3 regions of the Buttiauxella ferragutiae genome follow, and region 2 is predicted to be linked to each of the others. Evidence: riboswitches for the same ligand, from Rfam matches in the RefSeq annotation. Region 2 holds a riboswitch; each other region holds the start of a gene.
The links. Region 2 has a riboswitch for thiamine pyrophosphate ahead of thiC (phosphomethylpyrimidine synthase ThiC). Riboswitches for the same ligand answer to the same signal wherever they lie in the genome.

Region 1 (3,277 bases), 2.0 Mb from region 2:
TGAACCTGTTCCATGTCGCGCAAATGTCCGGAAGATAAGGTGAAACCAGTATAACTCAATGGTCTTATAGTGGTATTACCTCAATCACCACCATTGGTGAAAATGATGCACCGGTCCAATTCCGTTACCCACTTCCAGCGAATCTGCTTGCTCTAAAGCCTGAGACAACCACGTTTTCGCCGCCAGAATTGTTTGCGGCCAGTCGTGATAGCGTGGATAAAGTGCGGCGAGTGCCGCAGAAAGCGTACAGCCAGTGCCATGAGTATGGCGCGTTTGTACGCGCGGCGCGGTAAAGCGCTGTGCGCCATCGCGGGTAAATAGCCAATCCGGGCTTTCAGCATCGTCAAGATGTCCGCCTTTCATCAATACCGCTTTACAGCCCATAGCTAACAATGCGTCGCCCTGTAGCTTCATTTCGTGTTCATTGCGTGCGTGTGGGGCATCCAGCAAGGCGGCGGCTTCCGGCAGGTTCGGCGTAATCAGCGCCACTTGCGGCAGAAGCCGACGGCGTAAACTGTCAACCGCCGAGGGCGCAAGCAAAGGATCGCCACTTTTCGCCAGCATCACCGTATCGAGCACGACATTTTGTGCGTGGTAAAACGCCAGCCGTTCAGCCACCGCTTCCACAATATCGGTTTCCGCTAACATGCCGATTTTAATGGTATCGATGCGCACATCACTGAGCACGGAGTCCAGTTGCGCGGCAACAAAGGCCGGTTCAATACGATAAACCGACTGCACGCCACGCGTGTTCTGCGCCACTAACGCGGTAATCACACTGGTGCCATATGCCCCCAACGCCGAGAAAGTTTTCAGGTCGGCCTGAATACCCGCGCCGCCGCTCGGGTCGGTTCCGGCAATGGTCAGCGCATTGATACGTGTTAACCCTTTCATGCCAGCGCCTCCCCATTCAGCCCGTAAATTGCGTCGAGAAATGCCGGAATAAAACTCCCGGGACCACGGCTGGCTGATATAGCCTGCTGACCTGCAAACTTCATAAACTGGCAAGCCGCAGCGACGTTATCCAGCCGCGAGCCCGGCAAAGAGCAACAGGCGGCAACTACCGCTGAAAGCGCACAACCGGTGCCGACCACACGCGTCATCAAAATGCCGCCGCCCGACACGCTCCAGCTGTTTTCACCATCGGTAATGTAATCACGCTCACCCGTCACCGCGACAATCGCGCCAGTCAGTCGAGCAAGCGCCTGCGCCGCAGGTAGTGCGGAAAACGCATCATCGGTGCTATCCACGCCTCTTCCACCAGAATGCTCCCCCGCCAGTGCGAGGATTTCAGATGCATTCCCGCGAATGGCCGCAGGTTTTAGCGCGAGCACCTGATGGGCGAATTGAGTACGGAACGTCAGGCCGCCAACGGCAACCGGATCCAGCACCCAGGGTGTGGCGGATTCATTTGCAGCATGAATGGCTGCAAGCATGGCATCACGGCGATCGGCTGTCAGCGTGCCAATATTGACCAGCAGCGCGTCGGCAACCGGGCTAAATTGAGCGGCTTCTTGTGCTTCAATCACCATGGCGGGAGCCGCACCTATAGCCAGCAAAACGTTGGCGGTAAAACTCTGCACGACGTCGTTAGTCATGCAGTGAACAAGCGGGGAAATGTTGCGAAGTTGCTGTAAAGACAAAACGGCGCGGTGGCCGGGTAGCAGGTCAGGCTGCATCATAAAGCTCCTGTCCGGCGTGAAGAAGGGATGCCGGACAGGCATCTGACTTCCCTACGCTGGCATTATCCAGATCAGGTGGTACGGGTATTTCTCAGCCTTCACAAAGAAGGGCACCCCGAGTCATTGATTAATCGTATATGTGATTAATCGCCCATCAGGATAAAGCGAGTGGCCAGCGCTGTAAACCAGGGATATCACTGTGGGCTAAATGGGTTGATTCATTTTTTTAATTCTCGCCATTTCTTCACTTGGCTACCAACCACCAGGAAATCCCCTGGCAATGTCTCATCCCGAGCGAGTTGTCAATTAAGTTTCAGGTTATTTAATTTCAGTATTTATTTCATTACGATCGTTATCCGTTCTATTACTCACCGAGAAACCCCATGCTTACAATTGCGATACGGGAAAATAATAGTCATTTTGCTCATGGTCTAAAAATTATCATTGAAAAAATTTACCGCCAGCGAAATGAAGATTTTTATTTTTTACCCGGCGAAGAACATAGTACTGCCGATATTGTTTTTATGTCACTGGCTGATAATTGGTTTACTGCTGACTGTTTTGAAATTCCCAATGCGACAAAATCCCAACGAGTTATTCTTATTTGCCGACATAAAGAACACCAAAGCCTCATGTTCCGCCCATGCCTGTATATGCTTCCAGTTATCTTTCGCGAAGATGAGGTTGATGAAGTCACCCGTAAAATAGCCCACTGGACGGAGACTGGCTGGCGCAGAAACAACACCACGGCGGTGTCTGCCAGGATTTGCTACTACTGCACCACATGCAATTTCACCAGTGCTGAACGGCAGTTACTTATCTACATCGCCCGGGGACATTCGCTACAGGATGCGGCCCATCTAATGCAGATAGAGGAAGATACTGCAAGAATATATCGTAAAGTGATAATGAAAAAACTGAAAATCCGGGACCAGTATGAGTTGATGAACTTTATAAAAATCCATCTTCTTTCTTTAATTCATTAGCCAATATTTTTGCGCCGCAACGACTAGTTAGCGTTCCTTATCATTTAACACCCACAAATGTTATTATCTCTTTAAGAAACTACTTACATGCTCTTAAGGCATGCCTAATATATTATATTTTTATTTTCTGACAGAATACATTGTAACGATATAATCAGAAGTCTAAATCATTTAGCTTCTGATTAATTTTAGCGATGCAATCTCAGTATTAACTCATACTGTCAGCGAAAAATATGGAAATGACATCTGCTTCAACAGTGACGCTGGTCCAAATCAGAGCGAACACGCCCTCAGTTCGCGCAGTGGATGGCTAAGCATTTGTACATAGCCGCACGCAAACGCAGATATCGTCGTATCAGAAATGGCAGCATGGCCAATCTCTATAGCAGTACAACACTGATTGTCTTTGACCGCCTGGAATACCTGCAACAAAAAAATCACGCAGAACCCCTTGCGCAACCACTTGATCTTATCCTGGTGACAACCGATTCCTGGCTTGCCCTGGCGCTGACGCAACACTTTTTCAAGTCTCAACATACGCAGGTCTGCGCTTCTCTAAAGGAAGTTGAGGCGTGGCTTGAACAAATTCCCCTGCCACGCATTTTCCTC
Region 2 (3,277 bases):
CACGCCTGCTTCTAGCAAACGGGCAATCCATTCAACGCTATCTACTACCGGATACAAGCCCAGCCGTCGTGGGACAGGGGGGAATGCGGATTGATTTATCACACTTCCTCCTGACGCAGATAAATTTCGCCACCTTTCGCACGGAAAGATTGCGACATGTCTTCCATACCAACTTCAATGGCTTGTTTGGCGGCGAAATCGCGGACTTCCTGGGAGATTTTCATTGAGCAGAACTTTGGCCCGCACATCGAACAGAAGTGCGCAACTTTGCCGGATTCCTGCGGCAACGTTTCATCGTGATAAGCGCGCGCGGTGAACGGGTCTAACGCGAGATTAAACTGGTCTTCCCAACGGAATTCGAAGCGCGCTTTTGACATGGCGTTGTCGCGGATTTGTGCGCCAGGGTGGCCTTTTGCCAGGTCTGCGGCATGTGCCGCAATCTTGTAAGTAATCAGCCCTTGTTTCACATCTTCTTTGTTTGGCAGGCCGAGATGCTCTTTTGGCGTGACATAACACAGCATCGCGCAACCAAACCAGCCGATCATCGCAGCACCAATGCCTGAAGTGAAATGGTCGTAACCTGGTGCGATGTCTGTGGTTAACGGCCCGAGGGTATAGAATGGTGCTTCGTGGCAATGCTCCAGTTCTTCGGTCATGTTGCGGCGGATCATCTGCATCGGCACATGTCCTGGGCCTTCAATCATCACCTGTACGTCATATTCCCAGGCGATTTTGGTTAACTCGCCCAGCGTGTGGAGTTCAGAGAATTGAGCTTCATCGTTGGCATCCTGAATAGAGCCGGGGCGCAGGCCGTCGCCTAAAGAGAGTGAAACGTCGTAAGCCGCGCAGATTTCACAGATTTCGCGGAAGTGTTCATACAGGAAGTTTTCCTGATGATGCGACAGGCACCATTTCGCCATTATTGAGCCGCCGCGCGAGACAATGCCAGTGAGGCGTTTCGCGGTCATTGGCACGTAGCGCAGCAGCACACCAGCGTGAATCGTGAAGTAGTCCACACCTTGCTCGGCTTGTTCCAGCAGTGTGTCGCGGAACATTTCCCAGGTCAGGTCTTCAGCGATGCCATTTACTTTTTCCAGCGCCTGATAGATAGGCACGGTGCCGATTGGCACTGGGCTGTTACGTAAAATCCATTCGCGGGTTTCGTGGATATAGCGGCCAGTGGAGAGGTCCATTACCGTGTCTGCGCCCCAACGCGTTGACCACACCAGTTTTTCTACTTCTTCTTCAATGGACGATGTGACCGCCGAGTTACCGATATTGGCATTCACTTTAACGAGGAAATTACGCCCGATAATCATCGGTTCGGATTCAGGATGGTTAATGTTGGCTGGGATAATGGCGCGGCCAGCCGCGACTTCTTCGCGCACAAATTCAGGCGTGATATTTTCCGGCAGCCGGGCACCAAAGCCCTGGCCTGGATGCTGGTGGCGTAACACTTCATCCCGAATGCGTTCCCGGCCCATATTTTCACGGATCGCGATGAACTCCATTTCCGGCGTCACGATTCCCTGGCGTGCATAGTGCAGTTGCGTGACGGTTTTCCCGGCTTTAGCGCGCTGAGGCGTGAGTTGTGTTTCAAAACGCAATTCGTCCAGACCGTCATCAGCAAGGCGCTCTTTGGTGTAGACAGAGCTGCGGTCGGTCAGGATTTCGCAATCATTACGTTCGGCAATCCAGTTTTCCCGTAGTGGCGACAACCCGCGCAGCACATCAATGTTGATAGCCGGGTCGCCGTAGGCGCCAGACGTGTCATACACCGGAATGGCATCGTTAGGGATGAATTGCGGCTTTTCTTTGCTGCCACCCGTGGTGGTTGGGCTTAGTTGGATTTCACGCATTGGCACGCGAATATCATCACGCGAACCAGTGAGGTAAATACGCTGAGAGTTAGGGAAAGCGGTGCCTTCCAGGGTATTGATAAAATGTTGGGCAGCAGCGCGCTGTTCGCGGCGGTTTGATTTTTTTTCAGTAATAGACATAGCTCATTCCAGTGGTTATCAGGAAGTGGCTTGTCAGAACAACGGAGGAGTAATGAATGTGGACCGCCCGAACACGGGGGAACCCAAAAGCAGAATTACTCTTGTTCCCTTCGCAGGTATTAGCCTGATCAGGTTCCGCGGATCCCGAATTAACGGTCTCAGCCGGTGCTTGACGCACTCGGCACTCCGACAAGAAGAAACCCGTATTACTACGGGTCGCTATGTAAACTACTCGTTAACAACGCAGAACTCAAGCAGGGCGTGCCAGCCCGCCGCTCTCATTAGCACTGTTATCTAAATCGTGGTTGGATGCTAACAGAATGAGCTTATCTTCCAGCGAAAAACGTGATTCCAGCGCTTCACCGATACCGGACAACGCTTTCTGGAACTCAATGTAGTTATCATCATCGATCGCGCTCTCGAGATGCGAATCGTAGAAATCCATGATGTGCTGGGTATTGGCTTCAATCTGAGAGTAGAGGTGAGTGGCGGCTAAATGTGGGTTACTGCCTTCCATTTCACTGATAATACGTTCATAAATATTGAAATGGCCGGATGAAAGATAATCCACCAGGTTGTGGCAAAAAGTATCCAGAGCCTTTTCATCGAGCGCAGTATGGGATTCCTTGTTAGGCTTTATCCCAACCATATTGTAGTAAGCCACCAATAATTGTTTGCGGGCATGAAGCCATTGGTCGATTAACGCATTACTACCACCAACGCGCTCAGTCAGATTTTCTAACTGGTTAAGCATGATTGACTCCGTGAGTAAAATGTAGCGCAAACGTACCCAAAATAGTTATGACTATTTGTTTATACCAGCGAACTCGGGGATGTGCACCAGGTTATGGAACGTGTAATTCAAAAGTTAGATCAAGGCTGGTTTATCGTCAGTCATGAGCAAAAATTGTGGTTACCAAAAGGTGAACTACCTCACGGAGCAGCGCAAGAATTCCAGCTTGATGGTGCGATGGGGATGCCCATCGGTGAGTGGGAAAATGAGCCGGTATGGCTGGTGCGGCAAAATCGCCGTGCGGATATGGGCTCTGTTCGTCAGGTCATTGACCAGGATGTGGGGTTGTTCCAGCTCGCCGGGCGTGGTGTGCAACTGGCGGAGTTCTATCGCTCGCACAAATTCTGCGGTTATTGCGGCCATGAGATGCACGTCAGCAAAACCGAATGGGCGATGCTGTGCAGCCATTGCCGCGAACGCTACTACCCGCAAATCTCACCGTGCATCATTGTGGCTATTCGCCGCGATGACCATATCCTGCTTG
Region 3 (3,277 bases), 1.0 Mb from region 2:
CGGCAAGCGTTCACAGCTTGAGTTCTTGTATACCGGCCTTGCACTCCAGCAACAGCGCGCCGAAGACCTTCTTGAGCAGGACAGGATTGACCAACTGGTGCAGATAGTCGGCGATAAAGCTGCCGTGCGCCAAATGCTGATTTCTCACCTTGGGCGCAGCTTCCGGCAAGGGCGGCATATTCTGCGCGTTCTCTACTATCGCCCGCTGCTCAATCTGTTGCCCGGCTCCGCTTTGCGCCGTTCAGAAACGCATATTGCCCGGCAAATTTTCAGCGGACTGATCCGTATAAATGAGGAAAATGGGGAACTGGAAGCGGATATTGCGCACCACTGGCAACAAATATCCCCATTACACTGGCGTTTTTATCTGCGCCCCGGCATTCATTTTCACCATGGCCGTGAGCTGGATATGCTGGATGTGACGACGTCCCTACAACGCATCAGCTCTTTGCCGCTGTATTCGCATATCACGGAAATTACTTCTCCGACAGCCTGGACGCTGGATATTAAGCTCTCACAGCCCGATAACTGGCTGCCGTGGTTGCTGGGTAGCGTTAACGCGATGATCCTGCCACGCGAATGGCAAACCTTAAGCCATTTTTCCCGCCAGCCAGTCGGCACCGGTCCCTATTCGGTGGTGCGCAATAATACTAACCAGCTGAAAATTCAGGCCTATGACGATTACTTTGGTTATCGCGCATTGATTGACGAAGTGAATTTCTGGGTGCTGCCGGACATTGGCGAAGAGGTCAGCTGTGCGGTGCAATTATCGGGAATGCCCGACAGCGAGAAAGCCGTCGAAAGCCGCCTTGAAGAAGGCTGCTACTACATTTTATTTGATAACCGCTCAAGCGCCGGCAGCAATAAAGAAGTGCGCCGCTGGCTCAGTCATGTGCTGGCACCGATTCATCTGCTGTATAGCGCGGGCGAGCAAAACCAGCAGTACTGGTTCCCGGCTTACGGACTGCTGCCACGCTGGCACCACACGCATCCACAACCAGCCGTCGAAAAACCGGCCGGGCTGGAATCCGTGACGCTGACGTTTTATCGCGATCACGTCGAACATCGGGTAATCAGCAAAGTGATGGAAGAATTGCTGGCACGTGTTGGCGTAAAACTGGTGGTTCAAGAAGTCAGTTATGAAGAGTGGCATCAGGGCGATGCTGTCAGCGATATCTGGCTCAATAGCGCGAATTTCACCCTGCCGTTAGAGTTTTCGCTTTACTCGCATCTTTATGAAGTGCCGCTGATTCAAAAGTGCATTGCTATCGACTGGGAAACGGATACCCGCAACTGGCATAACGGCGAGCTTTCTCTGCCTGAGTGGTGCCAGAACCTGGTTGAAAACAATGATATTTTACCGTTAATCCACCACTGGCTACGCATCGAAGGGCAACGCAGTATGCGTGGTGTGCGTATGAACACACTGGGATGGTTTGACTTTAAATCGGCGTGGTTTGCCCCACCGGAGCCAACCCCCCTGCGGCTTGAAATATGACGGGTATAATGCTTTCGAATCATTCACAAAGTTATTACAATGCACGCGTTCTCAACGGGGTGCTAAGGCGAAAGTCTGGCTGAGATAATACCCGTCGAACCTGATCCGGATAACGCCGGCGAAGGGATTTGAGGCTCTATTCTCAAATGTCCTTTGCCACCCCTAATTCTAAGAGGTGCAAAGTGTTCAAAAAATTCCTGCCGTTGCTGGCACTGATCGCCGCCCCCGTTTTTGCCAAACCCCTGCTGACTGTTTATACCTACGACTCCTTTGCTGCCGACTGGGGGCCAGGGCCTGCGGTGAAAAAAGCCTTTGAGGCTGACTGTAATTGCCAGCTGAAATTCGTGGCGCTGGAAGATGGCGTTTCGCTGCTCAACCGCCTGCGGATGGAAGGTAAAAACAGCAAAGCTGACGTGGTTCTGGGACTGGATAACAACCTTCTGGAAGCTGCCGCGCAGACTAAATTATTTGCGCCGAGCAAAACAGACATTAGCGCGTTGAAGATCCCAGGCGGCTGGACAAACGACACTTTCGTTCCCTTCGATTACGGCTATTTCGCTTTCGTCTACGATAAAAACAAACTGAAAAACCCACCGAAAAGCCTGAAAGAACTGGTCGAAAGTGACCAACAATGGAAAGTGATTTATCAGGACCCGCGCACCAGCACACCAGGCCTGGGCCTGCTGCTGTGGATGCAGAAAGTGTATGGCGATAAAACGCCTGAAGCCTGGGCAAAGCTTGCGAAGAAAACGGTCACCGTCACCAAAGGCTGGTCCGAGGCTTATGGCCTGTTCCTGAAAGGTGAAGGCGATTTAGTGATGAGCTACACCACCTCTCCGGCTTATCACATTATTGAAGAGAAAAAAGATAACTATGCTGCGGCTAATTTTAGCGAAGGGCATTATTTACAGGTGGAAGTGGCCGGACGCCTGGCATCCAGCAAGCAGCCTGAACTGGCTGAAAAATTCATGAAATTTATCACTTCACCGGGCTTCCAGAACACTGTGGCCACCGGCAACTGGATGTATCCGGTGACCGATGTGAAATTGCCTGAAGGATTTAACGGGCTGGTCAAACCGAACAACACGCTGGAATACAGCGCCGCAGAAGTGTCTAAACAACGCGCCAACTGGATTAGCGAATGGCAACGCGCCGTCAGTCGCTAATTCCCGGCTGGCTGATTCCAGGGCTATGTGCCGCCACACTGGTGGTAGCCGTAGCCCTGGCGGCTTTTATGGCGTTGTGGTTTAACGCGCCACAAACCGATATCCGTGCGCTGGTGCAGGATAGCTATTTGTGGCACGTGCTGCGTTTCTCTTTCTGGCAGGCGTTTCTCTCAGCAAGCCTTTCCGTGTTCCCGGCTATTTTCCTCGCTCGCGCCCTGTATCGCCGCCGCTTCCCCGGGCGCGTTGCGCTGTTACGCCTGTGCGCAATGACGCTGGTTCTGCCCGTGTTGGTGGCGGTATTCGGGATTCTGACAGTGTATGGGCGCGAAGGCTGGCTGGCCGTGTTGTGCGCAAGGCTTGGCATCGAATGGAGTTTCTCGCCTTACGGCCTGAAGGGCATTCTACTGGCCCACGTCTTTTTCAACTTACCGATGGCGACACGCCTGCTGCTACAGGCACTGGAAAATATCCCCAACGAACAACGCCAGGTTGCTGCGCAACTGGGCATGCAAGGCTGGAATTTCTTCCGTTTTGTCGAGTGGCCGTGGTTGCGCCGCCAAATTCTGCCCGCTGCGGCACTGATTTTTATGCTCTGTTTCGCAAGCTTTGCCAC

Region 1: another riboswitch for thiamine pyrophosphate. It lies ahead of thiM (hydroxyethylthiazole kinase); the one in region 2 lies ahead of thiC (phosphomethylpyrimidine synthase ThiC).
Region 3: another riboswitch for thiamine pyrophosphate. It lies ahead of thiB (thiamine ABC transporter substrate binding subunit); the one in region 2 lies ahead of thiC (phosphomethylpyrimidine synthase ThiC).

The regions. Positions count from the first base shown of each region.
Region 1 is NZ_CP093332.1:1,706,370-1,709,646, reverse strand. It holds gene MNO13_RS07765 (GntR family transcriptional regulator) at 1-14, opposite strand, end outside; gene thiD (bifunctional hydroxymethylpyrimidine kinase/phosphomethylpyrimidine kinase) at 85-894, opposite strand; gene thiM (hydroxyethylthiazole kinase) at 891-1,679, opposite strand; TPP riboswitch at 1,714-1,810, opposite strand; gene MNO13_RS07750 (LuxR C-terminal-related transcriptional regulator) at 2,066-2,668, shown strand; gene MNO13_RS07745 (helix-turn-helix transcriptional regulator) at 3,038-3,277, shown strand, end outside.
Region 2 is NZ_CP093332.1:5,019,812-5,023,088, reverse strand. It holds gene thiE (thiamine phosphate synthase) at 1-99, opposite strand, end outside; gene thiC (phosphomethylpyrimidine synthase ThiC) at 99-2,000, opposite strand; TPP riboswitch at 2,089-2,199, opposite strand; gene rsd (sigma D regulator) at 2,251-2,754, opposite strand; gene nudC (NAD(+) diphosphatase) at 2,848-3,277, shown strand, end outside.
Region 3 is NZ_CP093332.1:764,708-767,984, reverse strand. It holds gene sgrR (HTH-type transcriptional regulator SgrR) at 1-1,498, shown strand, start outside; TPP riboswitch at 1,544-1,643, shown strand; gene thiB (thiamine ABC transporter substrate binding subunit) at 1,681-2,664, shown strand; gene thiP (thiamine/thiamine pyrophosphate ABC transporter permease ThiP) at 2,640-3,277, shown strand, end outside.